3 regions of the Pectobacterium araliae genome follow, and region 1 is predicted to be linked to each of the others. Evidence: predicted binding sites of a transcription regulator. Region 1 holds the regulator's gene; each other region holds the start of a gene.

Region 1 (10,679 bases):
GTCACCCGCAGGAAAACGGAAAGGCACTGGCCCGTCAGCGATACCATCCAGGAACTGACGAACCTGTGGGTCATTGTTCGCCCTCAGTTCATCCGCCGTTCCTTCCGCCACTACCCGCTTGTCGGCCACGATATAGGCGTAATCGGCGATGCTCATCACCTCTGGCACATCGTGAGAAACCACAATGCAGGTCACGCCCAATGCATGGTTCAGCTCGTCGATGAGCTTCACCAGTGTCCCCAGCGTGATCGGATCTTGCCCGACAAAAGGTTCATCAAACATAATCAGCTGTGGGTCGAGCGCGATGGCTCTCGCCAGCGCTGCTCGCCGCGCCATACCGCCGGAAAGTTCAGCAGGCATCAGCTCGGCGGCTCCACGTAACCCCACGGCTTCCAGTTTCATCATGACGATGCTACGCAGCAAGGATTCCGGCAGTCGGGTATGTTCACGCAGCGGCCAGGCGACATTATCAAACACGTTCAAATCGGTGAATAACGCCCCGGACTGAAACAACATGCTCATTTTCTTGCGTGCGTTGTACAGTTCACTGCGCGACAACGTCGGAATATTCTCGCCATCAAACCAGATTTCGCCGCTGCCCGGCGGTAGCTGCCCGCCGATCAAGCGCAGCAATGTGGTTTTGCCGATACCGGAAGGCCCCATGATCGCAGTGACCTTGCCTTTAGGCACATTCAGCGTGATGTCTGTAAAAATTTCTCGCTCTCCGCGCCGAAAGCTAAGACCACGGATCTCAACCAGATTAGTTGCCTCATGGTTCATTATTTCCATTCCTTACCAATCAGTACGCCAGTACGCCAGTACGCCAGTACGCCAGTACGCCAGTACGCTTACAGCGTGTCTTTCACTCCAGCCTAACGGCTGACTTTCATCAAGGTGCGAGTTTTACAAAAACTTACCGTAAGTTCTTGTCCAAAATGGCGGCATAAACCGTTACCTGATTTTACTTATCGCGACAGGTTTTACTTTTTCGCCAAGCGCCGTCAGAATTAGCACTCATCACAGAAAAACGCTTTTTGTGCGAAAATTGTCCAGGAATACTGACTTATTCGACAACAAGCTAGTGATTATATCCTATAAAGGACGCTGCATGCTGTTTGCAACACTACTCTTGTTCGTTGGTTTGCTATTACTGGTTTACGGTGCCGATCGTCTTGTCTATGGCGCCGCCGTGCTTGCGCGTTCTCTCGGCTTACCTCCCTTTGTCATCGGCATCACCATTGTCGGCTTCGGCACCTCACTACCTGAGCTGATCGTTTCGGTTACCGCGGCCTTAAACAATCAAAACGATATGGCTGTCGGCAATGTTATCGGCTCCAATATCACCAATATTTTACTCATTCTCGGCAGCGCGGCACTCATTCGCCCACTCACGGTACATTCAACCCTGCTGCGTCGAGAATTGCCGCTCATGTTGTCCGTCACTTTATTGTGTGGCGTTTTACTACATGATAGCTATCTGAGCCGTGCCGACGGCATGATGCTGCTCTTCGCCGCTATTCTGTGTCTGGTGTTGATACTGCGTATGGCACAACAGGCGCAGCGAGAAGGCGGCGACAGCCTGACTCGTGAACAGTTGGCGGAACTGCCGCAGGACGACAGCAATCAAATGGCTGCCGTGCTATGGCTGATTCTCGGTGTGATTATTTTACCGATGGCCGCCCGGATGGTGGTGGATAACGCGACCGTCATTGCGCGCTACTTCGATGTCAGCGAATTGACCATCGGGCTGACCATATTGGCGATCGGCACCAGCCTGCCTGAACTGGCTACTGCCATCGTTGGGACGTTGAAAAAAGAAGATGATATTGCGCTGGGCAACCTGATTGGCTCGAACATTTTCAATATCGCGATTGTTTTGGGCGTACCCGCGCTGCTCTCACCGGGTGTACTGAATCCTCAAGTTTTTCAGCGCGACTATTGGGTCATGCTGGCGGCTAGCGTGTTGTTAACCGCACTGTGCCTCAGCAAAAAACGCCGTATAGGACAGGGCGCAGGCGCATTATTATGCTGCGCGTTTATCGCCTATCTGGCGGCTCTATTTTGCTTTTCATAAAGAAGTTCTGTTTTTCATAATGACGCTGTTCCGTTTTCACCCTAATCAGGACTATTGGTATGTCACAGTTTGAACAAGATGCTCATCTAAAACAGCCGTCTGACCGTGCACTATCCGATCACGCACCACAAGCCGATCACACGCTACAGAAGGGGCATGAACTACCCGCAGATTTCGATTTCCAGCAGGCAGGCAAGCAGGTACTGAGTATCGAACGCGATGGGCTTGCGCAATTAGATCAATACATTGACGACAATTTTACCCTCGCCTGCAAAAAGATATTTCACTGCGAGGGCAAAGTGGTGGTGATGGGAATGGGCAAGTCCGGCCACATCGGCTGCAAGATTGCCGCAACCTTCGCCAGCACCGGTACGCCTGCTTTTTTTGTCCATCCAGGCGAAGCCAGCCACGGTGACCTCGGGATGGTAACACCGCACGACATCGTGATCGCCATCTCCAATTCTGGCGAATCGCATGAAATTCTGTCGCTGATTCCCGTCCTGAAACGCCAGAACGTGTTCCTGATCTGCATGACCAGCGCACCCGAAAGTACGATGGGTAAGGCAGCGGATATTCACCTGTGCGTCCACGTCCCACAGGAAGCCTGCCCGCTCGGTCTGGCCCCCACCACCAGCACCACCGCAACGCTGGTCATGGGCGATGCGCTGGCCGTAGCCCTGTTACAGGCGCGCGGCTTTACGGCCGAAGATTTCGCGCTTTCTCACCCCGGTGGCGCACTTGGCCGCAAACTTTTACTGCGCGTCAGCGATATCATGCATTCAGGTGACGAGATTCCCCATGTCCCACACGATGCTTCGCTGCGTGATGCGCTGGTGGAAATTACGCGCAAAAATCTGGGTATGACGGTAATCTGCGAGGCGGATATGAAAATTCAGGGCATCTTTACCGATGGTGACCTGCGCCGCATCTTCGACATGAATATTGACTTGAACAGCGCGCGTATTGCTGATGTGATGACCGCGGGCGGCATCCGGGTCGCACCGCAAACGCTGGCGGTGGATGCACTTAACCTGATGCAGTCACGCCATATCACCTCAGTGCTGGTGGCAGAAAACGATCGTCTGGTCGGGATCGTCCATATGCACGATATGCTGCGGGCTGGCGTGGTTTAATAAGAAAGGATAATAGTGAATGAGTGAAGTCAGGGCGCAAACCGATACCTGCTATGGACCTGTCGATCAACAGGTACTGGATAAAGCCCGTGAGGTTCGCCTGTTAATTTGCGACGTTGACGGCGTGATGTCCGATGGTCTGATTTATATGGGCAACCACGGCGAAGAGCTGAAAGCGTTTAACGTCCGTGATGGCTATGGTATTCGCTGTTTGCTAACGTCCGGCCTTGAGGTTGCCATCATTACCGGACGTTCCGCAAAATTGCTGGAAGATCGCTGTAAAACACTGGGCATTAACCACCTTTACCAAGGGCAATCGGATAAGATTTTGGCCTTCAACGATCTGTTGGATAAACTGTCGGTCACAGCAAATCAGGTTGCCTATATCGGCGACGACATGATCGACTGGCCAGTAATGGCACAGGTTGGTTTGAGCGTTGCCGTAGCGGACGCCCACCCGCTGCTGTTACCGCGTGCGAATTATGTCACTCGGATTGCGGGGGGGCGTGGCGCAGTGCGCGAGCTGTGTGATTTGATTCTGTTCTCGCAGGACAAGCTGGAGCATGCCAAAGGGTTGTCGATATGAGTAAAACCAAGCGTTGGCTGACCGCTTTTCTGGCTCTATTGGTGCTGATCCTCATCGGCTGGAATATTGCGGATGACGACACCGTATCGACACCCGATGCCAATGACCCAACGGTGCCAGTCTATACCAGCGAAAAGACCAACACGCAGGTATACAGCCCTGCGGGTAAACTAAGCTACAGGCTGATTTCGGAAAAAGCGGAGTATTTCAACGATGAGCAGTTGAGTTGGTTTACGACCCCCGTTGCCACGCTGTTCAATGAACAGGGCACGGCAACCTGGTCAGTACGCGCCGATCGCGCCAAGCTGACAAAAGACAGGATGCTCTATCTGTATGGCCACGTCGAGGTGAATAGCCTGACAAAGGACACTCAGCTTCAGCGCATCACAACGAATAATGCCCAGGTGAACCTGGTAACGCAGGACGTCTCTTCCGATGATGAAGTCACCCTGTACGGCGCCAGCTTTACCTCAAGCGGAATGAAAATGCGCGGGAATCTGCGCAATAAAACGGCCGAGTTGATCGAAAAGGTAAAAACCTCTTATGAAATCCAAAACCAATAACCTGATGCGTAACACCCTGATCGCCAGCTCGCTGTTTGCCGTCAGCGTTTCCGCCTTTGCCGTAACGGGTGACAGCAACCAACCTATTCACATTGATTCAGCACAGCAATCTCTGGACATGCAGGGCAACACAGTGACGTTCACTGGCAATGTTGTCGTGAAGCAAGGCACGATTGAGGTGAAAGCCGACAAGGTCGTCGTGACGCGCCCGCAAGGCGCACAAGGCAGTGAAGTCGTGGAAGGTTACGGTAACCCCGTGACGTTCTACCAGATGCAGGACAACGGTAAACCGGTAAAAGGCCACGCGCAGAAAATCCGCTACGAACTGGCTAAAGACATTCTGGTTCTGACAGGTAATGCCTATCTGGAACAGCAGGACAGCAATGTTAAAGGCGATCGCATCACTTATCTGGTGAAACAACAGCAGATGGAAGCGACCAGCGATAAAGGAAAACGCGTGACGACGGTGTTAGTCCCCTCTCAGCTTCAGGAGAAAGAGAACAAAAGCCAGCCTTCTCGTTCTCAGCAACCGCAACCACGGGTCACTGAATAAGTTATGGCAACATTAACCGCAGAAAATCTGGCTAAGGCGTACAAAGGCCGTAAGGTCGTGGAAAACGTCAGCCTCACCGTCAATTCCGGTGAAATCGTCGGCCTGCTCGGACCGAACGGTGCAGGGAAGACCACGACATTCTACATGGTAGTGGGCATCGTCCCGCGTGATGAAGGACGCATCGTCATTGACGACGATGACATCAGCCTGCTTCCTTTGCACGAACGTGCGCTGCGCGGCATCGGCTATCTGCCGCAGGAAGCCTCTATTTTCCGTCGCTTAAGCGTTTATGACAACCTGATGGCGGTGTTACAGATCCGTAAAGATCTGACGACCGAGCAGCAGGAAGATCGTGCCAATGAGCTAATGGAAGAATTCCATATTATTCATTTGCGCGATAGTCTGGGACAATCGCTGTCCGGTGGAGAAAGACGCCGCGTAGAGATTGCGCGTGCGCTGGCAGCGAATCCGAAGTTCATCCTACTGGATGAACCGTTTGCGGGCGTAGACCCGATCTCCGTACTGGATATAAAAAAAATCATTGAACATCTGCGTGACAGCGGGCTGGGCGTGTTGATTACCGATCATAACGTCCGCGAAACGCTTGATGTCTGTGAACGAGCCTACATCGTGAGTCAGGGCAACCTGATCGCCCACGGTTCACCGACCGATATTCTGACCGATGAACAGGTAAAACGCGTGTATCTGGGCGAAGGCTTCCGACTCTGATAGGGTAATATTTTCTCTTTGCAGTACTTATGGGACGTTAGCGCGATTTATGAAGCAAGGTTTGCAACTCAGGCTTAGCCAGCAACTGGCCATGACTCCACAGCTCCAACAGGCGATCCGCCTGTTGCAACTGTCCACGCTTGAATTGCAACAGGAGATTCAACTGGCGTTAGAAAGTAATCCGTTGCTCGAACAAACGGATCAGCACGACGAAATCGAGTCATTTGAAAAGGCAAACAGCGATTCACTGGATACCGGTGAAGCCCTTGAGCAACGGGATATGCCGGAAGAATTGCCGCTTGATGCCACCTGGGATGAAATCTACTCTGCAGGCACGCCGTCGGGCACCGGCACCGACTATCGCGATGAAGAATTGCCAATTTATCAAGGCGAAACTACGCAAACACTTCAGGATTACCTGATGTGGCAGGTTGAGCTGACGCCATTTTCCGACACCGACGCCGCTATCGCGACCTCTATCGTCGATGCGGTGGACAACACCGGTTACCTGACCGTACCGCTACAGGACATTCTTGACAGCATCGGTGACGACGACGTGACGCTGGAAGAAGTTGAAGCCGTACTCAAACGCGTGCAGCGCTTCGATCCCGTTGGCGTCGCCGCCCGCGACCTGCGCGATTGTCTGCTGGTGCAGCTTTCCCAGTTCGCTGACGACACGCCACGCCTGACCGAAGCTCGCCTGATCGTCAGCGATCATCTCGATCTGTTAGCCAACCATGATTTCCGCAGCTTGATCCGCATCACGCGCCTGAAAGAAGAGGTGCTGAAAGAAGCTCTGGCGCTGATCCAATCACTCGATCCCCGTCCAGGACAATCGATCAACACCGGTGAATCTGAATACGTTATCCCTGACGTACTGGTACGTAAAATTCAGGGAATCTGGTCCGTTGAATTGAACACCGACAGCGTTCCCCGTTTGCAGATTAATCAGCAGTATGCCGCGCTGGGTAACAGCGTGCGCAACGACAGCGACGGACAGTTTATCCGCAGCAACCTGCAAGAAGCGCGCTGGCTCATCAAAAGCCTGGAAAGTCGCAATGACACGCTGCTGAAGGTAACCCGCTGCATCGTCGAGCAGCAGCAGGATTTCTTCGATCAGGGTGAAGAATTCATGAGGCCCATGGTACTGGCAGACATCGCGCAGGCGGTGGATATGCATGAATCCACCATCTCACGCGTGACGACACAGAAGTTCCTGCACAGCCCACGCGGCATTTTTGAGCTAAAATATTTCTTCTCCAGCCACGTTAATACCGATAGCGGCGGAGAAGCCTCGTCAACGGCAATCCGCGCGTTGGTGAAGAAGCTTATTGCAGCGGAAAACCCGGTGAAGCCACTGAGCGATAGCAAGCTGACGGCGCTGCTCTCCGATCAGGGCATTATCGTGGCGCGGCGAACCGTTGCAAAATACCGAGAGTCTTTATCTATCCCACCATCGAATCAGCGTAAACAACTGATTTGATCTCAACAGAGAAGGAAGACACTATGCAGCTCAACATTACCGGACACCACATCGAGATCACTGAACCACTGCGTGATTTTGTGAATGGCAAATTCGCCAAATTAGAGCAGTATTTTGACCGGATTAATCAGGTCAATGTGGTATTGAGAGTGGAAAAAGTTCAGCAAATTGCCGAGGCCACGCTCCATGTTAATGGTGGGGAGCTGCATGCAACCTCCGAAGCGGCAGATATGTACGCCGCGATAGATTTATTGATTGATAAGCTGGCAAGACAGCTCAATAAGCACAAAGATAAACTCAAGCAGCACTAATCTTCTCCTTTGCCATTTGGCAAAGGAACAAACCCACGCTATCCGATGGATGGCGTGGGATCACCAGAAGTGAAAGCGTCGTTAAGTGAAAATAAAATGAGCCACGATCCCGTATTGCAACTCAGCACCGTCTTACGTCCTGAGTGCACCCGAAGCACCGTCCATTGCCAGAGTAAGAAACGGGCATTGGAAATTATCAGCGAGCTGGCCGCCTGGCAGCTTAACATTCCTTCGCAGATTATCTTTGATGCCATCCTGACCCGGGAGCGGATGGGCAGCACGGGAATCGGCGGCGGCATTGCCATTCCTCACGGCAAGCTGGAAGACGATAATGCGCTAGGTGCCATCGGTGTTTTCATCCAGTTAGAGCAACCGATCGCTTTCGATGCCATTGATAATCAGGCCGTTGATCTGCTTTTTGCCTTGCTGGTTCCGGCGGAACAATGTAAAACCCATCTGCATACCCTGTCGCTGGTTGCCAAGCGACTGGCGGATAAAACGGTTTGCCGACGCCTACGCGCAGCGCAAAGCGATGAAGAGCTGTACCAGATTATGACGGAAGCGGGTTAAACCAAACGATCATCATACTCACGATGACGGGCGATTCGCGGTAGAACGAGAGAATACTTGCAATCCGTGCGTTAAGCCGTCATTTTTTAGCGATACATCATAAAAATCATGGCAATGAAAATTCGCCATCACGTTGCCAGAGGGGAGTCGTCAGATGGTGCTGATGATTGTCAGCGGTCGCTCAGGTTCAGGAAAATCTGTCGCCCTGCGTGCATTGGAAGATATGGGATTCTACTGCGTAGATAACCTGCCTGTTGTTCTGCTGCCAGAACTGGCGAATACGCTTGCGGCGCGTAACATTTCCGCAGCGGTCAGCATTGACGTGCGCAATATGCCGGAATCGCCAGAGATCTTCGAGCATGCGATGGAGCAGTTGCCATCAAGTTTCTCGCCTCAGTTGCTGTTTCTGGATGCCGATCGTAACACGCTGATCCGTCGCTATAGCGATACTCGCCGCCTGCACCCGCTGTCCAGTAAGAATCTGTCGTTGGAAAGCGCGATTGATGAAGAAAGCGACCTGCTGGAACCACTGCGTTCACGCGCCGATCTGATTATCGACACCTCAGAGATGTCGGTGCACGAACTGGCCGAAATGCTGCGTACCCGGCTGCTCGGCAAGCGAGAACGCGAGCTCACGATGGTGTTCGAATCGTTCGGATTCAAGCATGGTATTCCTATCGACGCGGATTACGTCTTTGACGTGCGTTTCCTGCCAAACCCGCACTGGGACCCGAAACTGCGCCCGATGACCGGTCTGGATAAACCCGTTGCGTCCTTCCTCGATAGACATACCGAAGTTCACAACTTCATCTACCAGACTCGCAGCTACCTGGAGCTGTGGCTACCGATGCTGGAAACCAATAACCGTAGCTACCTGACTGTCGCCATTGGCTGTACCGGCGGTAAACACCGCTCAGTGTACGTCGCTGAGCAGTTAGCTGACTACTTCCGCTCACGCGGTAAGAATGTACAGTCACGCCACCGTACGCTGGAAAAACGTAAACCCTCGTGATAGTCGGCGAACCAGTAGAGCCAAGTAACTCATGACAGTCCGGCAAACGGTTGAAATCAAAAATAAGCTCGGTATGCACGCTCGCCCCGCGATGAAGCTGTTCGAGCTAGTGCAGAGCTTTGATGCACAAGTGATGTTGCGTAATGACAGCGGCACCGAAGCCGAAGCTAGCAGCGTGATTGCCATGTTGATGCTGGACTCGGCCAAAGGGCGTCTCATTGAGGTGGAAGCCACTGGCCCAGATGAAGAACAGGCGCTTGCCGCCGTCATCGGGCTGTTTGAAGCTGGGTTCGACGAGGACTAGCTATTTCCTTAGCGAGCTATCGACAAGCCTTCGTGACAAGGATCGCTTCACTTTCCTCCCCGAACCTCCTACTATCCACATATATCATATTTTCTTATACCCCCCTGCTCCTTTGAGCGCGGGGGTTATTTTTATATCATCTGAAAACATCAACTGGAGAGGAGTATGACGAAACCTAACCTGACCATCAGTGAACTGGATGCAGAACGTCTGGATAAGTTATTGGAGCAGCCCGCATTCGCGGACAGCGCTATCGCACAGGCGTTGAATGAGGAGCTGGATCGGGCAGACATTCTGCCTTCGGCATCGATTCCTTCACATGTCGTCACCATGAATAGTCGGGTGCGTTTCCGCGATCTGAATACCAACGAAGAGCACATCCGCACGCTGGTTTATCCAACCGCCGTGAAGGACAGTAAAGAACCGCTGTCGGTAATGGCTCCGCTGGGCGCGGCACTATTGGGAATGCATGTAGGAAATTCTATCACCTGGCAGTTGCCAAACGGTGAAGAAACGCGAATTGAAGTAGTAGAACTACTCTATCAGCCAGAAGCTGCGGGCGAATACCACCGCTAAGCCAGAGATAGAGTAACAGCCGTCGGACATTGCCGACGGCGACGGTTACTTATGCAGAACAGGCTTATTCCCCTGCAATCTTCATTTCTGGCAGCAACACAGAACCACACTGGATATTACTTCGGGTTTCGATATCGTTCCCTACCGTCACAATATTGCGCAGCATGTCTTTCAGGTTACCCGCAATCGTAATCTCGCTGACCGGGTATTGAATTTCGCCGTTTTCGACCCAGAAGCCGGATGCCCCACGGGAATAATCCCCCGTTACACCGCTTACACCCTGCCCCATCAGTTCGGTTACCAGCAGGCCTTTGCCCATCTGTTTCAACATGCCGTTGAAATCTAAACCTTGTCCGGCAATCCGCCAGTTATGAATCCCGCCCGCGTGACCGGTGCTTTGCATTCCCAACTTACGTGCGGAGTAGCTCGTCATGAGCCAGGTCTGCAACACGCCCGCCTTCACAATTTCACGCGCCTGCGTCCGCACGCCTTCGCTGTCAAACGGCGTAGAGGCCAGCCCTTTCAACAAGTGCGGCAGTTCCTCAATCGTCAGCCACTCCGGCAGAATCTGCTGACCCAGTTTATCCAGCAGGAAGGTCGATTTACGATAAACGCTGCCGCCGCTGATAGCCCCCACTAAATGACCAAACAGACCTGTCGCGACTTCCGCAGAAAACATCACTGGTGCCTGCATGGTGGGCAGTTTACGCGGTGACAAGCGGGATAACGTGCGGCGCGCGCACTCTTCGCCCACCCATTCCGGGCTGCGCAAGTCGTCCAACGCA
Region 2 (10,679 bases), 410 kb from region 1:
TATCCGTAAAACCTTGCCCTGAATCCAGACTTTCACGCAGTAGATCGATGTTCAGAGAAAAATATCCCAGCAAATCCGGCAGCGGTGTGCCGGATAATTTACGCGAGCTTTGTGCCAGTAATTGCTGTGCTGCCGGGTTGGAATAGTGAATCGCCAGATCGTTATCCAGCAATAAGATGCTATTTATCAGGGAATTTAGGATCTGCCCAGCATCGGGCAGCGTGCCTGTTGCCATAACGCAGACTCCCGCACCGTCACGGTGCATTGTAGTGTGGATGATGGATGTTACGTCGCAACGGCCAATGCCGGTGGTGAAAAAAGCCCATCCGAAGATGGGCTGAAGCGTTTCCACGGCAACAAAAACAAACTTCTTAATATTCTGTTGTTTATCGGTCATGGTTGAGTATCAGCACACCCAACCATGCCTAAGTCGTAAATTAAACGCTGTAGTACAGTTCGAACTCAACTGGGTGCGGCGTCATACGAACGCGGTCAATCTCAGATTTGCGCAGTTCGATATACGCTTCGATAGCGTCGTCAGTGAACACGCCACCACGGGTCAGGAATTCGCGGTCTTCGTTCAATGCAGCCAGAGCTTCGTCCAGAGAACCTGCAACTTTTGGAATTTCTGCTTCTTCTTCTGGCGGCAGGTCGTACAGGTTTTTGTCCATGGCATCGCCAGGGTGGATTTTGTTGATGATGCCGTCAAGGCCAGCCATCAGCAGTGCAGCGAAGCACAGGTACGGGTTAGCTGCTGGGTCAGGGAAGCGCGCTTCGATGCGACGCGCTTTCGGGCTAGCAACCACTGGGATACGGATTGAAGCAGAACGGTTACGGGCAGAATAAGCCAGCATAACTGGAGCTTCATAGCCCGGGACCAGGCGCTTGTAGGAGTTGGTGGTTGGGTTCGCCAGAGCATTGATGGCTTTAGCGTGCTTGATAACACCGCCGATGTAGAACAGAGCCAGTTCAGACAGGCCGCCGTATTTGTCGCCAGCGAACAGGTTAGTACCGTCTTTAGACAGGGACATATGGCAGTGCATACCTGAACCGTTATCACCGAACATGGGTTTTGGCATGAAGGTCGCGGTTTTGCCGTAGGCGTGAGCCACGTTATGCACAACATATTTGTAGATCTGAATTTCGTCCGCTTTTTTGGTCATGGTGTTGAAGCGGGTGGCCACTTCGTTCTGACCAGCGGTAGCCACTTCGTGGTGGTGAGCTTCAACAACCAGACCCATTTGCTCCATGGTCAGACACATAGCAGAACGGATGTCCTGTGATGAATCGACTGGTGGAACTGGGAAGTAGCCGCCTTTCAGGCCAGGACGGTGACCTTTGTTACCGCCTTCGTATGCTTTACCGGAGTTCCAGTAAGCTTCGATGTCGTCGATAGCAACGTGAGAACCGGACGTGCTGCTGCCGAAACGGATGTCATCGAACAGGAAGAATTCTGGCTCAGGCCCGAACAGTACGGTGTCGGCAATGCCAGAAGAACGCAGGAAATCTTCCGCACGTTTCGCGATAGAGCGCGGGTCGCGGTCATAGCCCTGCATGGTGCCTGGCTCAAGGATGTCACAACGAATGATCAGCGTGGAATCTTCGAAGAACGGATCAATCATCGCGGTGCTGGCATCAGGCATCAGAACCATGTCTGACTCGTTAATACCTTTCCAGCCGCCAATCGAGGAACCATCAAACATTTTACCTTCTTCGAAGAAGTCGGCATTGACTTGATGAGCCGGAATGGTGACGTGCTGCTCTTTACCTTTAGTATCCGTGAAGCGTAAATCAACAAACTTCACTTCGTGCTCATTCAGCATCGTCAAAACATGTTCTGCGGACATACTTGGTTCTCCCGATTGGTCATTTATCGTCGTGGAACGAATATCGTTGTGGATTGATGTTGTTGCCGTGAGTAGACTAAAGCTAAAAGTGTGCCAACTTTTTAAATTCGTGCAATGTGTTGCCCCTTGGGGCTTTCCCACGTAAACCCACTGCACCATTATAGTCTAAAGCACCAAAATGGTGCTTCGTATGTGAATTATTGCACTTATTTAGTGCATTGATGTTCGCTTGTAGCGCTTTTGCACCGTGAAAGGGATCACAAAGCAGGCAGCTCTAGGTTGTTTATCATAGATGCTTGTGATCTTGTTTAGTCCCTCGATTAATACGTGTACAATAGCGCGCTATTTCTAAATGCCTGAGGCAAAGCTGTGATCGAAAATTTGCGTAACATCGCCATTATTGCGCACGTTGACCATGGGAAAACCACCCTGGTTGACAAGCTGTTGCAACAATCCGGAACGTTCGGTGAACGTGTCGAAGCAACTGAGCGTGTAATGGACTCCAACGATTTGGAGAAAGAGCGTGGAATTACTATCCTCGCAAAAAATACCGCCATTAATTGGAAAGACTACCGTATTAACATCGTAGATACCCCGGGACACGCCGATTTCGGCGGCGAGGTTGAGCGTGTTATGTCGATGGTTGACTCGGTACTGCTGGTTGTTGATGCGATGGATGGCCCGATGCCGCAAACTCGTTTCGTGACCAAAAAAGCGTTTGCCAACGGTCTGAAGCCTATTGTGGTTATCAACAAAGTTGACCGCCCTGGTGCGCGTCCTGACTGGGTTGTCGATCAGGTATTCGACCTGTTCGTGAACCTGGATGCGACTGACGAGCAACTGGATTTCCCGATCATTTATGCTTCTGCGCTGAATGGTATTGCGGGTCTCGACCATACCGACATGGCGGAAGATATGACTCCGCTGTATCAGGCGATTGTCGATCATGTTTCTCCGCCTCAGGTTGAGATGGATGCGCCGTTCCAGATGCAGATCTCTCAGCTGGACTACAACAACTATGTTGGCGTCATCGGTATCGGCCGTATCAAGCGCGGTAAAGTTAAGCCTAACCAACAAATTACTATTGTTGATAGCGAAGGCAAAACCCGTAACGGTAAAGTGGGTAAAGTTCTGACTCACCTGGGTCTGGAGCGTATCGACGCGACTGAAGCAGAAGCGGGCGATATCATCGCGATTACTGGTCTGGGCGAGCTGAACATTTCCGACACCATCTGTGATCCGCAGAATGTCGAAGCGCTGCCAGCACTGAGCGTGGATGAGCCTACCGTTACCATGTTCTTCAACGTCAATACCTCACCGTTCTGCGGTAAAGAAGGTAAGTATGTGACGTCGCGCCAGATTCTGGAGCGTCTGAACAAAGAACTGGTGCACAACGTCGCCCTGCGCGTTGACGAAACCGAAGACGCCGATGCGTTCCGCGTTTCTGGTCGTGGTGAATTGCACCTGTCTGTTCTGATTGAGAACATGCGTCGTGAAGGCTTTGAACTGGCCGTATCACGTCCGAAAGTTATCAACCGCGTTATCGATGGCCGTAACCAAGAGCCGTTTGAAAACGTGACGCTGGACATCGAAGAACAGCACCAGGGTTCAGTCATGCAAGCCATGGGTGAGCGTAAAGGTGATGTGAAAGACATGATCCCAGATGGTAAAGGTCGTATCCGTCTGGATTACCTGATCCCAGCTCGCGGTCTGATCGGTTTCCGTACCGAATTCATGACAATGACGTCTGGTACCGGTCTGCTGTACTCCACGTTCAGCCACTACGATGACGTGCGTCCGGGTGAAATCGGCCAGCGTCAGAACGGCGTGCTGGTTTCCAACGGTCAGGGTAAAGCGGTCGCGTTTGCGCTGTTCAGCCTGCAAGATCGCGGTAAGCTGTTCCTCGGACACGGTGCAGAAGTGTATGAAGGCCAAATCATCGGTATTCACTCACGTTCTAACGATCTGACAGTCAACTGTCTGACCGGTAAGAAACTGACCAACATGCGTGCATCAGGTACCGATGAAGCGACCACGCTGGTTCCCGCGATCAAAATGTCTCTGGAACAAGCGTTGGAGTTCATTGATGACGACGAACTGGTTGAAGTTACGCCACAGTCTATTCGTATTCGTAAGCGTCACCTGACCGAAAACGATCGTAAACGCGCGAGCCGCGGCAGCAAAGACGTCTAATTTCAGACGGATTTGTCTTGTCACACAACAGGGCACCTTCGGGTGCCCTGAATTTTATGCGCTTTCTTCCACTTTAACCTTTCCTTATATTTCCTCCCTGTTCAGTTATGCCATTTCCCGCTACAGTGAAAATCCTACGATTACGTCAGGAGGTAGCTGCCATGCTGTATATCTTTGATTTGGGTAATGTTGTCATTGATATTGATTTCAAAAGGGTATTGGGCGTTTGGAGTAATCTGAGCAGCGCGCCGCTCGCAACGCTGCAAGAGCGTTTTGCCATGGGCGAAACGTTTGAACAGCACGAGCGAGGCGAAATTAGCGACGAGGAATTTGCCACCAGACTGTGCCAGGAAATGGGCATTGCTCTGAGTTTCGAACAGTTCACCGCTGGCTGGCAGGCTATTTTTGTCGCACTGCGTCCTGAGGTTATCGACATCATGCAGCGTTTGCGTCAGGAAGGACACCGCGTGGTGGTTCTGTCGAATACCAATCGCCTCCATTGTTCACACTGGCCAGCACTATTCCCAGAAGTGGAGGTGGCGGCTGACAAACTCTATTTATCGCAAGACATTGGGCTACGTAAGCCTGAATTGGCGATTTACCACTATGTCCTGACACAGGAAGGTGTTATGCCTGCGCAGGCCGTGTTTTTTGACGATAACCCTGCAAATGTTGATGCTGCGCAGAGTCTGTGCATTCACAGCATTCTGGTGACCGATCGTCAGGTGGTGCCGGATTTTTTCGCGATGCAGACAACGACGGCCAAAGCATGATTTATATCGCTGGGGCCGACACAGCCCCTATTGGGAATGATAACATCAGGAGTAGTTGGGTTTTATGATTGCGCTAATTCAGCGGGTTTCCAGCGCCAGCGTTACGGTAGAAGGCAATATCATTGGGGAAATCGATAAGGGTTTACTGATATTGCTGGGCGTTGAGCAAGGTGATGACGAACAAAAAGCCACACGACTTTGCGAACGCGTATTGGGTTACCGGATATTCGGTGACGATGACGGGAAAATGAACCTCAATGTTCGTCAGGCTGGCGGCAATGTGCTGGTGGTTTCCCAGTTTACGCTGGTAGCCGATACGCAGCGTGGCATGCGGCCTGGATTTTCTCGCGGTGCGCATCCCTCAGAGGCCGATCGCCTCTATCAGTATTTTGTCGGGCAGTGTCGTGAACAAGGCGTTCACACAGAAACGGGGCAGTTTGCGGCGGATATGAAAGTGGCGTTGGTGAATGATGGCCCGGTGACGTTCTGGCTACAAACATAAACTTATCGTTCGGTGTATAAGTTTATTGGCTGTCTGGTTTTATGAATCCTGATGCAATCAGGCATCTCGGTATAGAGGAAGGGTTATGTATCATTTGAGAGTACCTGAAAGCGCGGAAGAACTGGATGCGTACTATCAATTTCGCTGGGAAATGCTGCGTAAACCCCTACACCAGCCGCTAGGCTCCGAACGCGATGCCTATGATGCGCTGGCACATCACCAAACGGTGGTTGATGAGCAAGGGAAGCTGGTCGCGATTGGGCGTCTTTCTATTAATGCAGATAATGAAGCGTCGATCCGTTTCTTAGCCGTTCATCCCGATCTGCGGGGGAAAGGGTTAGGCACGTTGCTTGCGATTACCCTGGAGTCCGTCGCGCGTCAGGAAAGCGTCAAGCGCGTAGTCTGTAGCGCCCGTGAAGATGCCATGGATTTCTTCTCCAAGCTGGGTTTTGTTAATCAGGGGGAAATCACCGCGCCACAAACGACGCCTGTGCGTCACTTCCTGATGATCAAACCGGTGGCGACGCTGGATGATATTTTACACCGCCCTGACTGGTGCGGGCAGTTGCAACAGGCCTGGTATGAGCACATCCCTCTGAGTGAAAAAATGGGGGTGAGGATAAGCCAATACACTGGCAAAAAATTTATCACCACCATGCCTGAAGCGGGTAATCAGAACCCACACCACACGCTTTTTGCTGGCAGCATGTTTTCTCTTGCTACGCTCACCGGTTGGGGATTGATCTGGTTGTTGTTGCGTGAACGGCACCTTGGTGGAACCATTATTCTGGCAGACGCACACATCCGCTACAGTGCGCCGGTGAGTGGTCGGCCGAGCGCGATTGCTGATTTAGGCTCGCTGAGTGGCGATCTGGATCGCCTTGCGCGTGGACGTAAAGCTCGCGTGCAGTTAAACGTCGAGCTCTTTGGTGATGACAATAAAGGCGCGTTATTTGAAGGCGTTTATATTGTGTTGCCTGCTCAGCCGGATGCGCCATTGGAAAAGGGCGGATCGGAAGTAGATTAACCCACAGCCATCTATTATGACGTTCTTCTCATTAGTACATCGTGATATTCGTATCTTGTCATCGTAATCCTAAAGATTTTTAATGGGATGCCCTAATGTCGATCGTTTCAGGATCGAAGTACTGGGGGCTACCAAGGCGCGAGGCATCCTTGCAGGAGCCTCATCACCGTTCCCCCGTCCGTATTTTGAATACCATAACAGTTACTGCCTTTCCGTCACGGTTCCTTGATGCATTTGTTGTCTGATTGAGTGGTCACTGCTATCCACGCCTTGCAGCGTACCGTTTAGCGTTGGTTTCAGCGGTGTATCAGCGGCAAGTCGTCCATTCAACTGCAATTGCAGATTGGTGTTACCCGTCGGTGCGGTTGCGGGTTCTGGCCATCCCCAACGTGTCAGAACATCCAGCGGTACGGCGCGCCCTGTCAGTGACAGGGAGACATTGCGTGCTGGTTGCTGGTTGATGGTTGCCTTGGCATCCAGCATGCCATTTTGCGTAAATGCACTGAGTTCGTTAATGGTTATCTGGTTGTCATCGGCCACTAGCGCCATCGAAGGGCGGCGAACATCGACTTTATTGAACGTCGCGTCGCTGGCATTAAGATTCAACGATCCTGTCCACACTCCCCATTGGTGATTGCGAGCCAGTAGTAAATCACTGCCGTAGCCATCTAGCGCCGTGAGCTGGAAAGGGAAGTCTGGGTTGATATCGATCAGTAGGTTGCGGTTCGCCGTGAATTTTCGCACATTCACTTCTGCCAGCCAGGATGGCAGCGTCGCTTGCCAGCGTTGGCGCCAGTCACTGGGGAGCGTGTACTCCATCCCGGCGACAACAAATTCATTCAGCTGTAAACGGCGGTTGTTTCGCTGCCAGTTGCCATTGGTTCGCAGTAAACCGCCTTCCCAACGCGTAGAAAATTGCTTGATGTTAACGCCCGCCGGAGACAAATCCAGGTTTACGATCGGGTCAATAAGATGCATATTACCGTTCACAATATCGGTTGCATTGAACGACAGCGTCCCCCCTTCGCTCTGCCAGTCATTCTGCTTAAACGTGACATTTTGCAGTGCGACATCCAGATCGATAAACGCCCAGCCTGGCCCTTCAATCCGAGCATCAATCAGATCAAAACGGTTAACCGTGACAGAGGGCAGTTCAGTGACAGGCTGCCAGAAGGCTTCCGGCGTTCTTTGCGTTTGCAAACGAACATTACTGAGTCGTAGGCTACCGATCTGCCAACTGCCGTCTTCTGCGCGACTGGCGTTGCCCGTTAGCTGCCCTTGAGCAACATCGGCGCCGAAATTACTCAGCGTCAGTTGGTTGTGGTTAATTTCGCCCTGCACTAAGACCTGACTGGCAGGAATATCATTGAGTTCGAGTGAACGGGCGCTGAGCTGGAACTGCCCCTGTTTGCCCAGTAGATAACCCGCTTCGGGCTGCCACGGCATCATTCCGCCGTTGATCTGTTGACCATTCAAGCGCCAATCACCGTCTTTTGCCTGTAGTGCCATGGTACGCAACTGTAGCACGTCGGCTTCGATAGGAAGTGTGGCTGCCTGTGAGGAAAGGTTCAGCGTACCGCCTTCTAATTCCAGGCTGGCAAAATGACGCGGATCGGTAATTTGGCGCACGCTAAACCCTGCGGAAACCTGCTTTGCAGTGAGGGTCGGCGGTTGGTTTTTATGACCAAAACTGACGTCAGTGAGTTGGATATGATCGGCGGTTGACCAGTCATGATTCATTTTGCCCAGTGATAACTGGTAGTCGGTGTTCTGGTTTACCCAATTGCTTACCCAGCCTGCCGCCCAACTGGTTTGCAGTAATACGTATACGACCACCAGCGCTAAAAAGGCCAGTAGCAGCAGGGTCAGCAATAATTTCCCGATAAATTTCATCGTGTCAGTCCATGCCAATCGTCAGGGAGAACTGTTCTTATGCCGCAATTTCCCTGAAGGCTCAATAGGTAATGCTGTTACAGACAGTAAAAAGCGAGCGGTGTTGCATCACCGCTCGCTTTTACATGAATTGAACAGAAATTATTGCGTGCTGGCGCTATTTTTCTTCGTGTGGGAAAACCATATTCAACACGATCGCCGTAATCCCACCAGCGGCAATACCAGAAGACAGTAATGTTTTAATCCAATCCGGCGCAAATTGCAGAATCAACGGCTGCTGTGACACGCCAAGACCAACAGCCAGTGACAGCGCAATAATCATGATTGCGCGACGGTTAAGCGGTTCACGGGACACAATACGTACGCCGGAAGCGGCGATCGTACCAAACATCACGATAGTGGCACCGCCCAGAACGGGCTCTGGAATATGCTGCACAAATCCGCTGACGGCAGGGAACAGCCCCAGTGCGATCAGCATCAGCGAAACCACGAAGCCGACATAGCGGCTGGCAACACCGGTAAGCTGGATGACGCCGTTATTCTGGCCGAAGCACGAGTTAGGGAAGGTATTGAATACAGCAGACAGGCAAGAGTTCAAACCGTTTGCCAGCACGCCGCCTTTCAAGCGTTTCATGTACAGCGGGCCTCTGACTGGCTGCTCAGAAACGTCGGAAGTCGCGGTGATATCACCGATGGTTTCTAACGATGTGACCATGAAGACGAGTATCAGCGGAACCAACAGATTCCAGTCAAAACCTAAACCGTAATACAGCGGCGTGGGCACCATGATGACGGTATCGTGTGGCGCTGGCGTGCTTTCCGGCAGCATTCCCATCAACCAGGCACCCAGATAACCCACCGCCATGGCAATCACCAGCGACGCGACGCGCAGGTAAGGGTTACGCTGGCGGTTAAGCAGAATAATCACCAGCAACACTGCGCCCGCTAATAATAAATTCTTGGGTGCGCCGAAGGTACTATTACCCATTGCGGCATAGCCGCCACCGATGGAGGTCAGGCCGACCTGAATCAGCGACAGACCAATGATCATCACCACAATGCCGGAAACCAGCGGGGTAATGATGCGACGGGTTAAATGCAGGAAACGTGAAAGAATGATTTCGGTGAAGGAAGCAACCATCAGCGTACCGAACAGTGCTGCCATCATCGTGGGAACATCCGCACCACCGTTTTTCAAGGCCAGCCCACCCATAATCAGCGGCGTTACGAAGTTAAAGCTGGTGCCCTGAATAGACAGCAGACCAGAACCGACGGGGCCCCAGGTTTTAATTTGTAGAATAGAGGCCAAGCCGGAAGCGAAAAGCGACATACTGATGATGCGCTGCGTATCCTGAGCGGGTAAACCTAATGCCTGACAGATCAGCAACGCGGGAGTAATCACCGCAACAAACATGGCAAGCAGGTGCTGGCTGGCGGCGAATAGCGTTTGCGGCAGCGGCGGCCTGTCTTCAAGACGATAGATAAGTTCACTGCGCTGAGGGGCGTCAGCGGCTTCTGTTTGGGACGTTTCCGTGGTGGTAGTCATGATGTGAGTGTTGGCGTTCCTGAAACGACAAAGAGCGCATTTTAATGATCTCTTTGCTGAAAGCAAACGTTTGCTAACGCATCTTTTCGATATGAATTTTGTCTGATGAGCAAGACCTTATTATGTAAGGTGATACTTTTAAGAAAAACGAAGAATGCGCTGCTGTGATTAAGCGTTGGTGTAGCGTGCGCGCTCGGGTAGCCAGCGCTCGATTAGCGCAATGGCATGCTCGGGATAGTACTCATGCAGATGGCGAGCAACGCGGTGTACCTGTGGAATCAAATCCCGATCGCGCAGGAGATCGGCCACTTTGAACTCGGCATTACCCGTTTGACGCGTACCTAACAATTCCCCCGGCCCACGAATTTCCAGATCGCGTTGGGCGATGACAAAGCCGTCATTGCTATCGCGGAGTACCTGAAGACGTTTTTGTGCGGTTTTGCTCATGGGCGTTTTATAAAGCAGCACACAGTGGGATGCCACCGCACCGCGTCCGACACGCCCGCGTAATTGGTGCAATTGCGCCAGACCTAGACGTTCTGGGTTTTCAATAATCATCAGGCTAGCATTGGGTACATCAACCCCGACTTCGATGACGGTGGTTGCCACCAGCAGTTGCAGATCCCCCTGTTTAAACGACTGCATTACCGCCTGTTTTTCTTGCGCTTTCATGCGGCCGTGAACCAATCCAACCTTGAGGTTCGGCAGAGCAGCCTTCAGCTCTTCGCTGGTGGCTTCTGCTGCCTGCGCTTCCAAGAGATCGGATTCTTCAATCAGTGTACAGACCCAATAAGCCTGGCGACCTTCCTGCTGACAGGCGCTATTCACACGTTCGATGATGTCGCTGCGGCGTGAGTCTGGTATCGCGACCGTGGTGACAGGGGTTCTACCCGGCGGT
Region 3 (10,679 bases), 1.7 Mb from region 1:
TTTTACGAATTCGTCGCGACAGTCCGGGTAGCCGGAGAAATCGGTTTCGCATACGCCGGTAATGACGGCTTCTGCACCCACCTGGTAGGCGTAGATTGAGGCTAACGTCAGGAAAAGAATGTTTCTTCCCGGAACGAAGGTGTTGGGGATGCCTTGTGCATTGGCGTCATACTCAGGAACTGGAATGCTATCACGCGTTAGGCTGCTGGTGGCGAGCTCATTCAATAAGCCGACGTCCAGGACTTTATGCGCTGTTGCCCCCAATTTCTGGCTGAGTTCCCGAGCGACATCAATTTCCGCACGGTGGCGTTGCCCATAGTCGAAGGTGATGCAGTGGACATCATCATAATGTTGCAGAGCTTGGATCAGGCACGTTGTGGAGTCTTGTCCACCGCTAAAAACGACAACAGCACGCTTCATTCTTCATTCACCTTAACGTGACGTTAACCGCAATACATTTGTAATGCACTGCGGTACAAAGCCGCTATGTTACCTCAAAACCATGTTACCTGAAAAATAGCCTGTATTCAGCGCTGCAACTGCGTGCTGAATACACCAGCCTTACACCGGGCTGAGTTCCGGCATCATAGGTAACATTTCTGGGGTGTTCAGAGCATTAAGGTAGGGGCTTATGTCGCCGATATTTTTTTCTACCCAACTGCTGTTGTAGTAGGTATCCAGATAGCGTTCACCGCTGTCGCATAGCAAGGTTACAATCGCGCCTTTTTGACCCCGACTCACCATTGCTTTGGCCAGTTGCAGCATTCCCCAGGCGTTGGTGCCAGTAGAGGCTCCCGCTTTGCGGCCTAATACGCTTTCCAGCCAGTACAATGTTGCGATGCTGGCAGCGTCCGGTACTTTAATCATGCTATCAATAACGTCTGGAATGAAAGAAGGCTCGGCACGCGGGCGGCCGATACCTTCTATTCGACTACCGCAGGGGCCGATGAGGGAACGATCCCGTTTCTGGTAGCAGTCGTAGAAGACGGAGTTTTCTGGATCGACAACGACCAATTGCGTATTCAATCCCTGATAACGAATGTAGCGTCCGAGCGTTGCCGACGTGCCGCCAGTTCCTGCGCTCATCACGATGTAGTCCGGTACGGGATGCGGTTCACGTGCCATTTGTCGGTAAATGCTGTCAGCGATATTGTTATTGCCACGCCAGTCGGTGGCGCGTTCTGCATAGGTGAACTGATCCATATAATGGCCGTTCATCTCTTGCGCTAACTGTTCAGATGCGGCATAGATTTGTCCCGCCTGTTCAACAAAATGGCAGCGACCACCATAGAAAGCGATTTGCTCAATTTTTCTTTTTGCTGTGCAGGAGGGCATGACGGCGATAAACGGCAGGCCGAGCAAGCGTGCAAAATACGCTTCTGACACGGCTGTGCTGCCGGATGATGCTTCGATAATTGGTGTGCCTTCTTTAATCCAACCGTTGCACAGCCCGTAGAGAAACAAAGAACGAGCTAACCGATGCTTCAGGCTACCGCTGGGATGCGTGCTTTCATCTTTGAGGTAAAAATAGATACCGGGATAATCCGGCAGGGTCAGACGGATGAGATGCGTATCAGCCGAACGCTGAAAATCTGCTTCGATAGCGCTGATGGCATTTTTAACCCAGGTATTGGTCATGATGAAAACTCGGTTAGATAACTATGAGAATAGATTAACGAGTTTTCAGGATAAAAAAATTATCTTTTTATCTATTCATGACCGATTTGATAGAATTAATTACCTCTTTAATTTCTATTTGGAGCTTAATTTTCTATTAAAATACTCTTCAACATTACTACCCAAAGATCATAGCAATCGCGGCGGCTATTGCTACAAGAGCCATCAAAGTAAATGCCATATTGATGGCACTAATAATGAAGGGGAATGCGATGACGGCGATGCCGAGCATCGCTGCGCTTATGCAAGGTCTGGCAGATTCACGGCGAGAGAAGCCGAAAACGGCGAAAATAATCGCGAGACAGCCTAATGCGGATGTGGCGGCAATCACTAATCGCTGTTCATTGAATGAGGATTGTGGTGCGGGTGTGGGGGCAACTTTTCCCATTAGTCTATCCAACGTGGTATCACGGATGGAAACAATCTTCTCTGCTATTCGTTCTTCAATCGGCACTTCAGGTGTCAGTGGTCCAGTCCAAAAATAGGATACGGCAACGACTAATCCGATTGCGCCGAAAATCATACCTATCATGCTGAATTTATTATTTTTATCTTTTGTCATCGTTTCGCCACTCCTGGTTGGCATAAAATATATCACTGGCTGATACATAATGAATTGTAGAAATCAGTTTGCCAGTTTGTCGTATCACCTTTCGTGAAAGGCAATTAAATTCGATACTATACAATTTGTTATGTTTTTTCATTATCGAGTGGTGATGTGGTTTTCTGATGTCGTCAGTGAGTGTTGAAGCCAATTTGGGGCGGAAAGAACATTGCTTTTCTCTCTCAATGGCGGAAAGTAGAGCAAAATTTTCTATGGAGTGGCGCTATGTTGGATAAAATTGATCGCACATTGCTGAATATGCTGCAACAGGATTGCACGCTCTCGCTACAGACGCTGGCCGAAGCGGTCAATTTGACATCCACACCGTGCTGGAAACGTCTGAAGCGTTTGGAAGAAGACGGGATCATCAGAGCGCGGGTGGCGCTGTTGGATAATGAACGTCTGGGACTAGGGCTGACGGCGTTTGTCTTATTGAAGACGCAGCAGCACAATCGTGACTGGTATCAAACCTTCACCCGCGTGGTGTCAGACATGCCGGAGGTGCTGGCTTTCTATCGCATGGCTGGTGAGTACGACTACCTGATGCAGGTTCAGGTCGCTGATATGAAAAGCTATGATGATTTCTATAAGCGGTTGGTGAATGGTATTCCCGGGCTGGTCGATGTAACATCTAGCTTTGCTATGGAACGAATCAAACATACCACGGCATTGCCCTTATCCCTGTGATTCATCATCCATACTCGTCATACTTCAAGTTGCATGTGTGTTGGCAACGTCCAAATCTGCCTATGACAGATTTGTCAGTCACCCGAATTATTTAGTGTCTATCCGTCTTTTGTATAATCACCTTTCTGAGTCTGTCATGACCTGTCTGGTTAATGGAATGAGAACCACGTGAGACTGTTTGCTCAACTGAGTTGGTATTTTCGCCGTGAATGGCGGCGCTATCTGGGCGCTGTTGCGCTGTTGATTGTGATTGCCATTCTGCAATTATTGCCCCCTAAACTGGTTGGCGTGATTGTCGATGGTGTGACGCAACGTGGCATGTCGATGGCCGAAATGATGCAGTGGATTGGTGTGATGCTACTGACCGCCGTCATGGTCTATCTGCTGCGCTATGTGTGGCGTGTATTCCTGTTTGGGGCGTCATACCAGTTGGCGGTCGAGTTACGACAAGACTTTTACCGCCAGTTAAGCCACCAGCATCCTGCATTTTATCAACGCCATCGTACTGGCGATCTCATGGCGCGTGCGACTAACGATGTCGATCGCGTGGTCTTTGCTGCCGGAGAAGGCGTGCTGACGCTGGTCGATTCGATGGTGATGGGCTGTGCTGTGCTGGTGGTCATGTGTACTCAGATCAGTTGGGAGCTCACTTTACTGGCACTGCTCCCGATGCCCATCATGGCACTTTTCATCAAACGTTACGGCACCCAACTGCATAACCGTTTTAAATCCGCACAGGCGGCGTTTTCTTCGCTTAACGATCAGGCGCAGGAAAGCTTGACCAGCATTCGAATGATTAAAGCCTTTGGGTTGGAAAATTATCAATCTGCGCGTTTTGCGCAGGTTGCTGCGGATGCTGGTGCTAAAAATATGCACGTCGCTCGCGTCGATGCCCGCTTCGATCCCACGATTTATATTGCTGTCGGGCTATCGAATTTGCTGGCGATTGGCGGTGGCAGTTGGATGGTGATCAAGGGTTCGCTGACACTCGGTTTGTTGACCAGTTTTGTCATGTATCTGGGATTGATGATATGGCCGATGCTGGCGCTGGCCTGGATGTTTAATATTGTTGAGCGCGGCAGTGCGGCATATGGACGTATTCGGCAGTTACTCGCTGAAGAAGCGGTGGTGAAAGACGGTGAGGAATCATTGCCTGCCGGGCGGGGCGTGTTAACGGTGAATATCGCCGCGTTTCGCTATCCCGATAATACCCGTGATGCTTTAAAAAATATTCAATTTACCTTGGCGCCGGGTAGTATGTTGGGGCTATGCGGACCGACAGGATCGGGAAAAAGTACGCTGCTAGCTCTGATCTTGCGTCATTTCGATAGCCAATCGGGAGAGATTCGTTATCACGATCGTCCATTGAGCGCCATTCGGTTGGATGAACTACGGAGCCGTTTTGCCGTTGTCGGACAAATGCCTTTTTTGTTCTCGGATTCGGTGGCACAAAATATTGCACTGGGTCGCCCTGACGCTACCCAACAGCAGATTGAACAGGCAGCACGGCTTGCGAGTGTTCATGATGATATTTTGCGTTTGCCTCAGGGTTACCTGACAGAGGTTGGTGAGCGCGGCGTGATGCTGTCTGGCGGTCAAAAACAGCGGATCGCGATAGCCCGAGCGCTACTACTGGATGCTGAAATTCTGGTGCTGGACGATGCGCTGTCAGCGGTTGATGGGCGAACGGAGCACCAGATTTTGCAGAATCTCAAAACATGGGGCGAAAAGCGGACGCTGATCATCAGTGCACACCGCCTGTCAGCCCTAACCGAGGCCAATGAAATTGTGGTGCTGCAACAGGGGCAAACCGTGCAGCGTGGCACGCACCGAGCGCTGGCGGCAGAACCTGGCTGGTATCGGGATATGTATCGTTATCAACAGCTGGAGGCGGCGCTGGATGATGTGCCGCAGTTGGAAGGATCGAAAAATGAATAGCCCCCAACAGTTTTGGCCAACCCTGAAACGTTTGCTGGCCTATGGTTCCCCCTGGCGAAAACCGCTGATGTTCGGTGTCCTGATGCTGTGGGTTGCGGCTATCGCTGAAGTCTCTGGTCCCATATTGGTGAGTTATTTCATTGATAATTTGGTGGCTAAGGGGCAATTCCCGTTGGCAATTGCGGCTGGCCTGGCAATGGCCTATATCCTGCTGCAAATCTTGGCGGCTTCTCTGCACTATTTTCAGACGTTGTTGTTTAATCGGGTCGCGGTTGGTGTCGTGCAGCAACTGCGTATTGATGTCATGGATGCTGCATTGCGCCAACCGCTGAGCACATTTGATACGCAACCTGTCGGGCAGTTGATTTCACGCGTCACCAATGACACCGAAGTCGTGAAAGATTTGTACGTCATGGTGGTGTCAACCGTATTACGCAGTGCGGCGCTGGTTGGTGCGATGCTAGTGGCAATGTTCAGTCTGAACTGGCAGATGGCGCTGGTTGCGTTGATGATTTTCCCCGCAGTCGCGACGGTTATGGCGCTTTACCACCGTTTTAGTACGCCGATTGTGCGCAAGGTGCGAAGCTATCTGGCGGACATTAACGATGGTTTCAACGAAGTCATTAATGGTATGGGCGTCATTCAGCAATTTCGCCAGCAGGCGCGTTTTGGGAAGAAGCTAGGCGTAGCCAGCCATGAGCATTACGAAGCGCGTATGAAGGCTTTGCGTCTGGAAGGCTTTCTGCTGCGGCCGCTGCTTAGCTTATTTGCCGCGATGGTGCTGTGTGGGTTGTTGATCCAATTTGGTTTTAGCTCGATGGGATCGGTTGGTGTTGGTGTTCTGTACGCGTTTATCAATTACCTTGGTCGTTTGAATGAACCGTTAATTGAACTGACGACCCAGCAATCGATGTTGCAGCAGGCGGTTGTTGCCGGCGAGCGTATCTTTGAGTTGATGGATGGCACAAAGCAGAGCTACGGAAATGACGCTCTTCCTCTGGCCTCTGGCCGCGTTGATATTAACGATGTCTCTTTTTCATATGGCACAGAAAAACGCGTGCTACAGAATATTTCTCTGACAATACCCGATCGCGGGTTTGTTGCCTTAGTGGGGCACACTGGCAGTGGAAAAAGTACGCTAGCCAGTTTGCTTATGGGATATTACGCGCCGGATGAGGGGGAGATTCGGCTTGATGGACGCCCGCTATCGACGCTTTCTCATGCTGTTTTGCGCCAAAATGTGGCAATGGTGCAACAGGACCCCGTTGTGTTGGCGGAGTCTATGTTTGTGAATGTGACGCTGGGGCGTGATATCAGCGAAGAGGCTGTTTGGCGGGTGCTGGAAGTGGTACAACTCGCTGAGTTAGTTCGGGATTTCCCTGAAGGGCTGCATACGCGTGTCGGTGAGCAGGGGAATAACCTGTCTACCGGACAAAAACAGCTGTTGGCGATTGCGCGGGTGCTGGTGCAAACGCCTAAAATCCTGATCCTTGATGAAGCGACGGCGAATATTGACTCGGGTACGGAGCAAGCGGTACAAAAGGCGCTGCGAATTATTAGGGAACAGACAACCTTAATTATTATCGCACACCGGCTTTCCACCATCGTCGAAGCCGACACGATTATGGTGCTCCATCATGGACAAAGCGTTGAACGGGGAACACATAAGCAACTGCTGCAACAGCAAGGGCGCTATTACCAAATGTATCAGCTGCAACTGGCCGGAGAGGGTCTTGCTAGCACCAGTACCGAGTCTTGCACCGTATAACACCATTATCTGTAATTCCACGTTCTGCACCGCCTCGTGTGGTGCAGACTGACAGTCTATTCATGGCTTCGCACCATCAGCAAGCATCGTGATTCTGGTTTTCCCCCGCGCTGCACTAAAAATACCCCTGACGCACTAAAGTGGTGCATTTTTTGCCCAGATCTTCCTGTATTTCTTTCTCATACTGTTTGCTTTTTGCTCTTTTCTATCTCTAATCACGTTCTCCTTCCTGATTTATGCCAGATAAATCATTTATGGCACACCCTTTGCTTTAGTCATGATGTAGACCTACTTCATAGAGCGTGTAATCGAACAAGTGGCAGGCGAAAGTCTGAACGTAATGGCTAGGGGGAAGATAAATGAAACTGGTTACTGTGGTGATAAAACCATTCAAGCTGGAAGATGTACGTGAAGCGTTATCTTCTGTCGGCATCCAGGGGCTGACTGTCACTGAGGTGAAAGGATTTGGTCGTCAGAAAGGGCATGCGGAGCTATACCGTGGCGCAGAATACAGCGTTAATTTTTTACCCAAGGTAAAAATTGATATCGCGATTGCAGATGACCAACTGGACGAAGTTATTGATGTCATTAGCAAAGCTGCGTACACCGGAAAAATTGGTGATGGCAAGATTTTTGTCGCCGAGCTGCAAAGGGTTATCCGTATTCGTACGGGTGAAACTGACGAAGCCGCACTTTAACAACACCTAGCGTAGATACGTAAATAGGGATGGATGAAAATGAAAAAACTACTCTCTTCATTAGGTCTCGGTGTGGCGGCATTACTCCCGACCTGGGCAATGGCTGCGACACCGACGATTGATAAAGCGGATAACGCTTTTATTATGATTTGTACCGCGCTGGTACTCTTTATGACTATACCGGGCATTGCTCTGTTTTATGGCGGCCTGATCCGCTCAAAGAATGTTCTGTCTATGATGACGCAGGTGAGCGTAACCTTCGCAATGGTCTGTATCCTGTGGGTTGTTTATGGATATAGCCTGGCCTTCAGTGAAGGTAACGCGTTCTTCGGTGGGTTCAGCACCTTTATGCTGAAAGGCATTGGGATTGAGTCTATCAGTGGCACCTTCTATCAGTTTGTGCACGTAGCGTATCAGGCTTCCTTCGCCTGCATCACCGTTGCGCTGATTGTCGGGGCAATTGCGGAGCGCATTCGTTTCTCTGCGGTGCTGATTTTTGTTGCACTGTGGCTGACCTTCTCTTATCTGCCAATGACCCACATGGTGTGGGGCGGTGGTTATCTGGCTGCGGATGGTGCGCTGGACTTCGCTGGTGGTACGGTCGTTCACATCAACGCCGCAGTTGCTGGATTAGTCGGTGCTTACCTGCTGGGAAAACGTGCTGGCTTTGGTAAAGAAGCCTTCAAACCGCATAACCTGCCGATGGTGTTTATCGGTACGGCAATCCTGTATATCGGCTGGTTTGGTTTCAATGCAGGCTCTGCGGGCGCGGCGAACGGTATCGCTGCTCTGGCTTTCCTGAACACGGTTGTCGCTACTGCTGCTGCAATTTTGGCATGGGTTGGTGGTGAGTGGTTGGTACGCGGTAAACCTTCTCTGTTAGGGGCGTGCTCTGGCTGTATCGCAGGTCTGGTAGCGATTACCCCAGCGGCGGGTACAGTCGGCGTGGGTGGCGCATTGATTATCGGTCTGGCTGGTGGTGTTGCAGGTCTGTGGGGCGTAACCGTACTGAAAAGATGGCTGCGTGTGGATGACCCGTGTGATGTGTTCGGTGTTCACGGTGTATGCGGTATCGTTGGTTGTATCCTGACGGGGGTATTCACGTCGGCTTCGTTGGGTGGTACTGGCTATGCAGAAGGTGTGACGATGGCGCATCAGGTTTGGGTTCAGTTGTTCAGCGTCATTGTTTGTCTGGTATGGTCTGGCGTGGTGGCATTCGTTGCTTTCAAAGTGGCGGATATGGTTGTCGGTCTGCGTGTACCTGAAGATCAAGAGCGCGAAGGTCTGGACGTCAACAGCCATGGTGAGAGTGCTTACAATCAGTAATCGTACTTAAAACCAGTAAGTGGTGTGATAGACAGTAAACAGGCGTGGGGGGAACTCCACGCCTGTTTTATTTACGACATAATAGTGAATTTACGGCTGGCGGCGACGCATGACGCCTTCCTGCATGCTGGAGGCAACCAGCACGCCTTCCCGGGTATAGAATTGCCCACGCACGAAGCCACGAGCACCGGATGCGGACGTGCTTTCCACGGAATAGAGCAGCCAGTCATCCAGCCGGAAATCACGGTGGAACCACATTGAGTGATCGATCGTAGCGACCTGCATACCCGGTTCCAAAAAACCGACGCCATGAGGCTGCAAGGCGGTGAGTAAAAAATTACAGTCAGACGTATAACCGAGAAGATATTGGTGAATGCGCCTATCGTCCGGCAGCGTGCTACTGGCACGACACCAAACGTGTCGCACTGGCTCATCCACTTCTCCCTTCAGGGGATTGTGGAACTTAACCGGACGCATCTCAATCGGGCTGGCCTGAATAAATTTATCGCGAAAGCGGGGGGGGAGAAGGTGCTGCATATCTTGTGCGATTTCTTGTTCAGATTTCAGTGCTTCTGGCGGTGCGACGTCTGGCATCACATTTTGGTGCTCAAACCCTTCTTCATGGCTTTGAAAAGAGGCCGTCATATAAAAAATGGGTCGACCGTTCTGGATAGCGCTAACGCGCCGGGCGCTAAAGCTGTTGCCATCGCGTAGGTTTTCAACGTCATAAATAATCGGTTTCTGGCTGTCGCCGGGTAACAAAAAATAGCTGTGAAAAGAGTGAATGTTGCGCTCGGTAGGGACGGTCTGCTTGGCGGCTGACATCGCCTGACCCACGACTTGCCCACCAAAGACCTGGCGTAGCCCTAAATCATCGCTTTGTCCGCGAAATAGCCCTTCTTCGAGTTTCTCTAAATGCAAGAGGTCGAGAAGGTGTTGTAGTGATTGACTCATGGTATCGGCCTCAATGGATGCGGTGGTTAGTTATCTATTTGTTCTTTAAGGTTTAAAATATCTATTCGTGGCCTTTTACTATAATAAATATTCGGTTTTTAGAAAAATATCAGAATATTGCACCATCATTATTGTGTTGAGTGAATCATACTAGTAATGAGTGCCGGTTTTCGATGCCGGTAGCCTGACAATAATAAAGGAGACTGACCGAATGAAATTATGGCATATCTTAGGCGGTATCACGTTATCGATGACTCTGGTTGCATGTGCACAGAGAAGTGATTATGGCGTTTCTCCTCAGACCGGTGCACCTGTTACCTCTGTTTCCTCACAACGACCCGCTGTCGCGATGCCTGCGGTAACGGGTACAGTGAATATTCGTCAGCGTATTGCGCTACCTCACAACGCCGTTCTGACGGTTACCGTATCTGATGCATCGCTGGCGGATGCGCCTTCAAAAGTGATTGCTCAGCGTGTGACGCGTACAGAAGGAAAGCAGGCTCCTTTCCCATTCGAGTTGGCGTATAACCCAGCTGATATTCAGCCTAATGCGCGTATCTTACTCAGCGCTGCGGTTGCAATCGATAATCGCATCGTGATGGTGACGGAGAACGTCCTACCCGTTATTAGCAACGGGGTGAACAGTGCCGATTTGGTGCTGGTGCCTGTTGCGTCTGTCCCGTTACCTGCGAAAAATCAGGGACCGATGATATCCAATCCGACGAATCAGACTCCTCATATGCTTCAGGGGCAACCTGCTTCGTCATCTGTGGCTCCGCAGCCAGTCTGGTAATTCATCTGGATACGCGCCGTTATGGCGCGTATTGCCAGCGATATTTCGCAAGATCAACTTTTCCCTGACGATTGAAAATCACGCCTTCTGCCTGTAGCGCTGATTTTTGGCGTATGTAATCTCCGCCGACGAGTGATATTTCGCCTTTACGATTAATGACCCTATGCCAGGGGAGTTTGCTGTCTTTCGGTAAGCGTTTTAACACTCCGCCGACTTGCCTCGATGCTCTGGGTG

The links. Region 1 encodes sigma-54, which starts transcription at its own class of promoters, with help from an activator protein. Its sites were predicted from a motif close to GTTGGCACANNTTTCGCTNT; they were not measured.
Positions count from the first base shown of each region.
Region 2: a site for sigma-54 is predicted at 1,926-1,945, ahead of glnA (glutamate--ammonia ligase). Genes of this name have one in related genera too.
Region 3: a site for sigma-54 is predicted at 6,928-6,947, ahead of glnK (P-II family nitrogen regulator). Genes of this name have one in related genera too.

Region 1 covers NZ_AP028908.1:4,144,552-4,155,230, forward strand. The annotation lists gene mlaF (phospholipid ABC transporter ATP-binding protein MlaF) at 1-780, opposite strand, end outside; gene AACH44_RS18805 (calcium/sodium antiporter) at 1,109-2,074, shown strand; gene kdsD (arabinose-5-phosphate isomerase KdsD) at 2,134-3,207, shown strand; gene kdsC (3-deoxy-manno-octulosonate-8-phosphatase KdsC) at 3,227-3,793, shown strand; gene lptC (LPS export ABC transporter periplasmic protein LptC) at 3,790-4,356, shown strand; gene lptA (lipopolysaccharide ABC transporter substrate-binding protein LptA) at 4,337-4,909, shown strand; gene lptB (LPS export ABC transporter ATP-binding protein) at 4,913-5,638, shown strand; gene rpoN (RNA polymerase factor sigma-54) at 5,688-7,121, shown strand; gene hpf (ribosome hibernation promoting factor) at 7,145-7,432, shown strand; gene ptsN (PTS IIA-like nitrogen regulatory protein PtsN) at 7,529-8,002, shown strand; gene rapZ (RNase adapter RapZ) at 8,157-9,014, shown strand; gene npr (PTS phosphocarrier protein NPr) at 9,046-9,318, shown strand; gene rnk (nucleoside diphosphate kinase regulator) at 9,484-9,894, shown strand; gene pmbA (metalloprotease PmbA) at 9,959-10,679, opposite strand, start outside.
Region 2 covers NZ_AP028908.1:4,553,790-4,564,468, reverse strand. The annotation lists gene glnL (nitrogen regulation protein NR(II)) at 1-235, opposite strand, end outside; gene glnA (glutamate--ammonia ligase) at 438-1,847, opposite strand; gene typA (ribosome-dependent GTPase TypA) at 2,217-4,040, shown strand; gene yihX (glucose-1-phosphatase) at 4,202-4,813, shown strand; gene dtd (D-aminoacyl-tRNA deacylase) at 4,878-5,315, shown strand; gene fabY (fatty acid biosynthesis protein FabY) at 5,401-6,342, shown strand; gene AACH44_RS20645 (AsmA family protein) at 6,544-8,235, opposite strand; gene AACH44_RS20640 (nucleobase:cation symporter-2 family protein) at 8,393-9,781, opposite strand; gene recG (ATP-dependent DNA helicase RecG) at 9,950-10,679, opposite strand, start outside.
Region 3 covers NZ_AP028908.1:1,176,104-1,186,782, forward strand. The annotation lists gene queC (7-cyano-7-deazaguanine synthase QueC) at 1-420, opposite strand, end outside; gene AACH44_RS05250 (PLP-dependent cysteine synthase family protein) at 562-1,638, opposite strand; gene AACH44_RS05255 (hypothetical protein) at 1,796-2,239, opposite strand; gene AACH44_RS05260 (Lrp/AsnC family transcriptional regulator) at 2,507-2,968, shown strand; gene AACH44_RS05265 (SmdA family multidrug ABC transporter permease/ATP-binding protein) at 3,137-4,906, shown strand; gene AACH44_RS05270 (SmdB family multidrug efflux ABC transporter permease/ATP-binding protein) at 4,899-6,674, shown strand; gene glnK (P-II family nitrogen regulator) at 7,034-7,372, shown strand; gene amtB (ammonium transporter AmtB) at 7,412-8,698, shown strand; gene tesB (acyl-CoA thioesterase II) at 8,789-9,652, opposite strand; gene AACH44_RS05290 (YbaY family lipoprotein) at 9,864-10,445, shown strand; gene AACH44_RS05295 (MGMT family protein) at 10,465-10,679, opposite strand, start outside.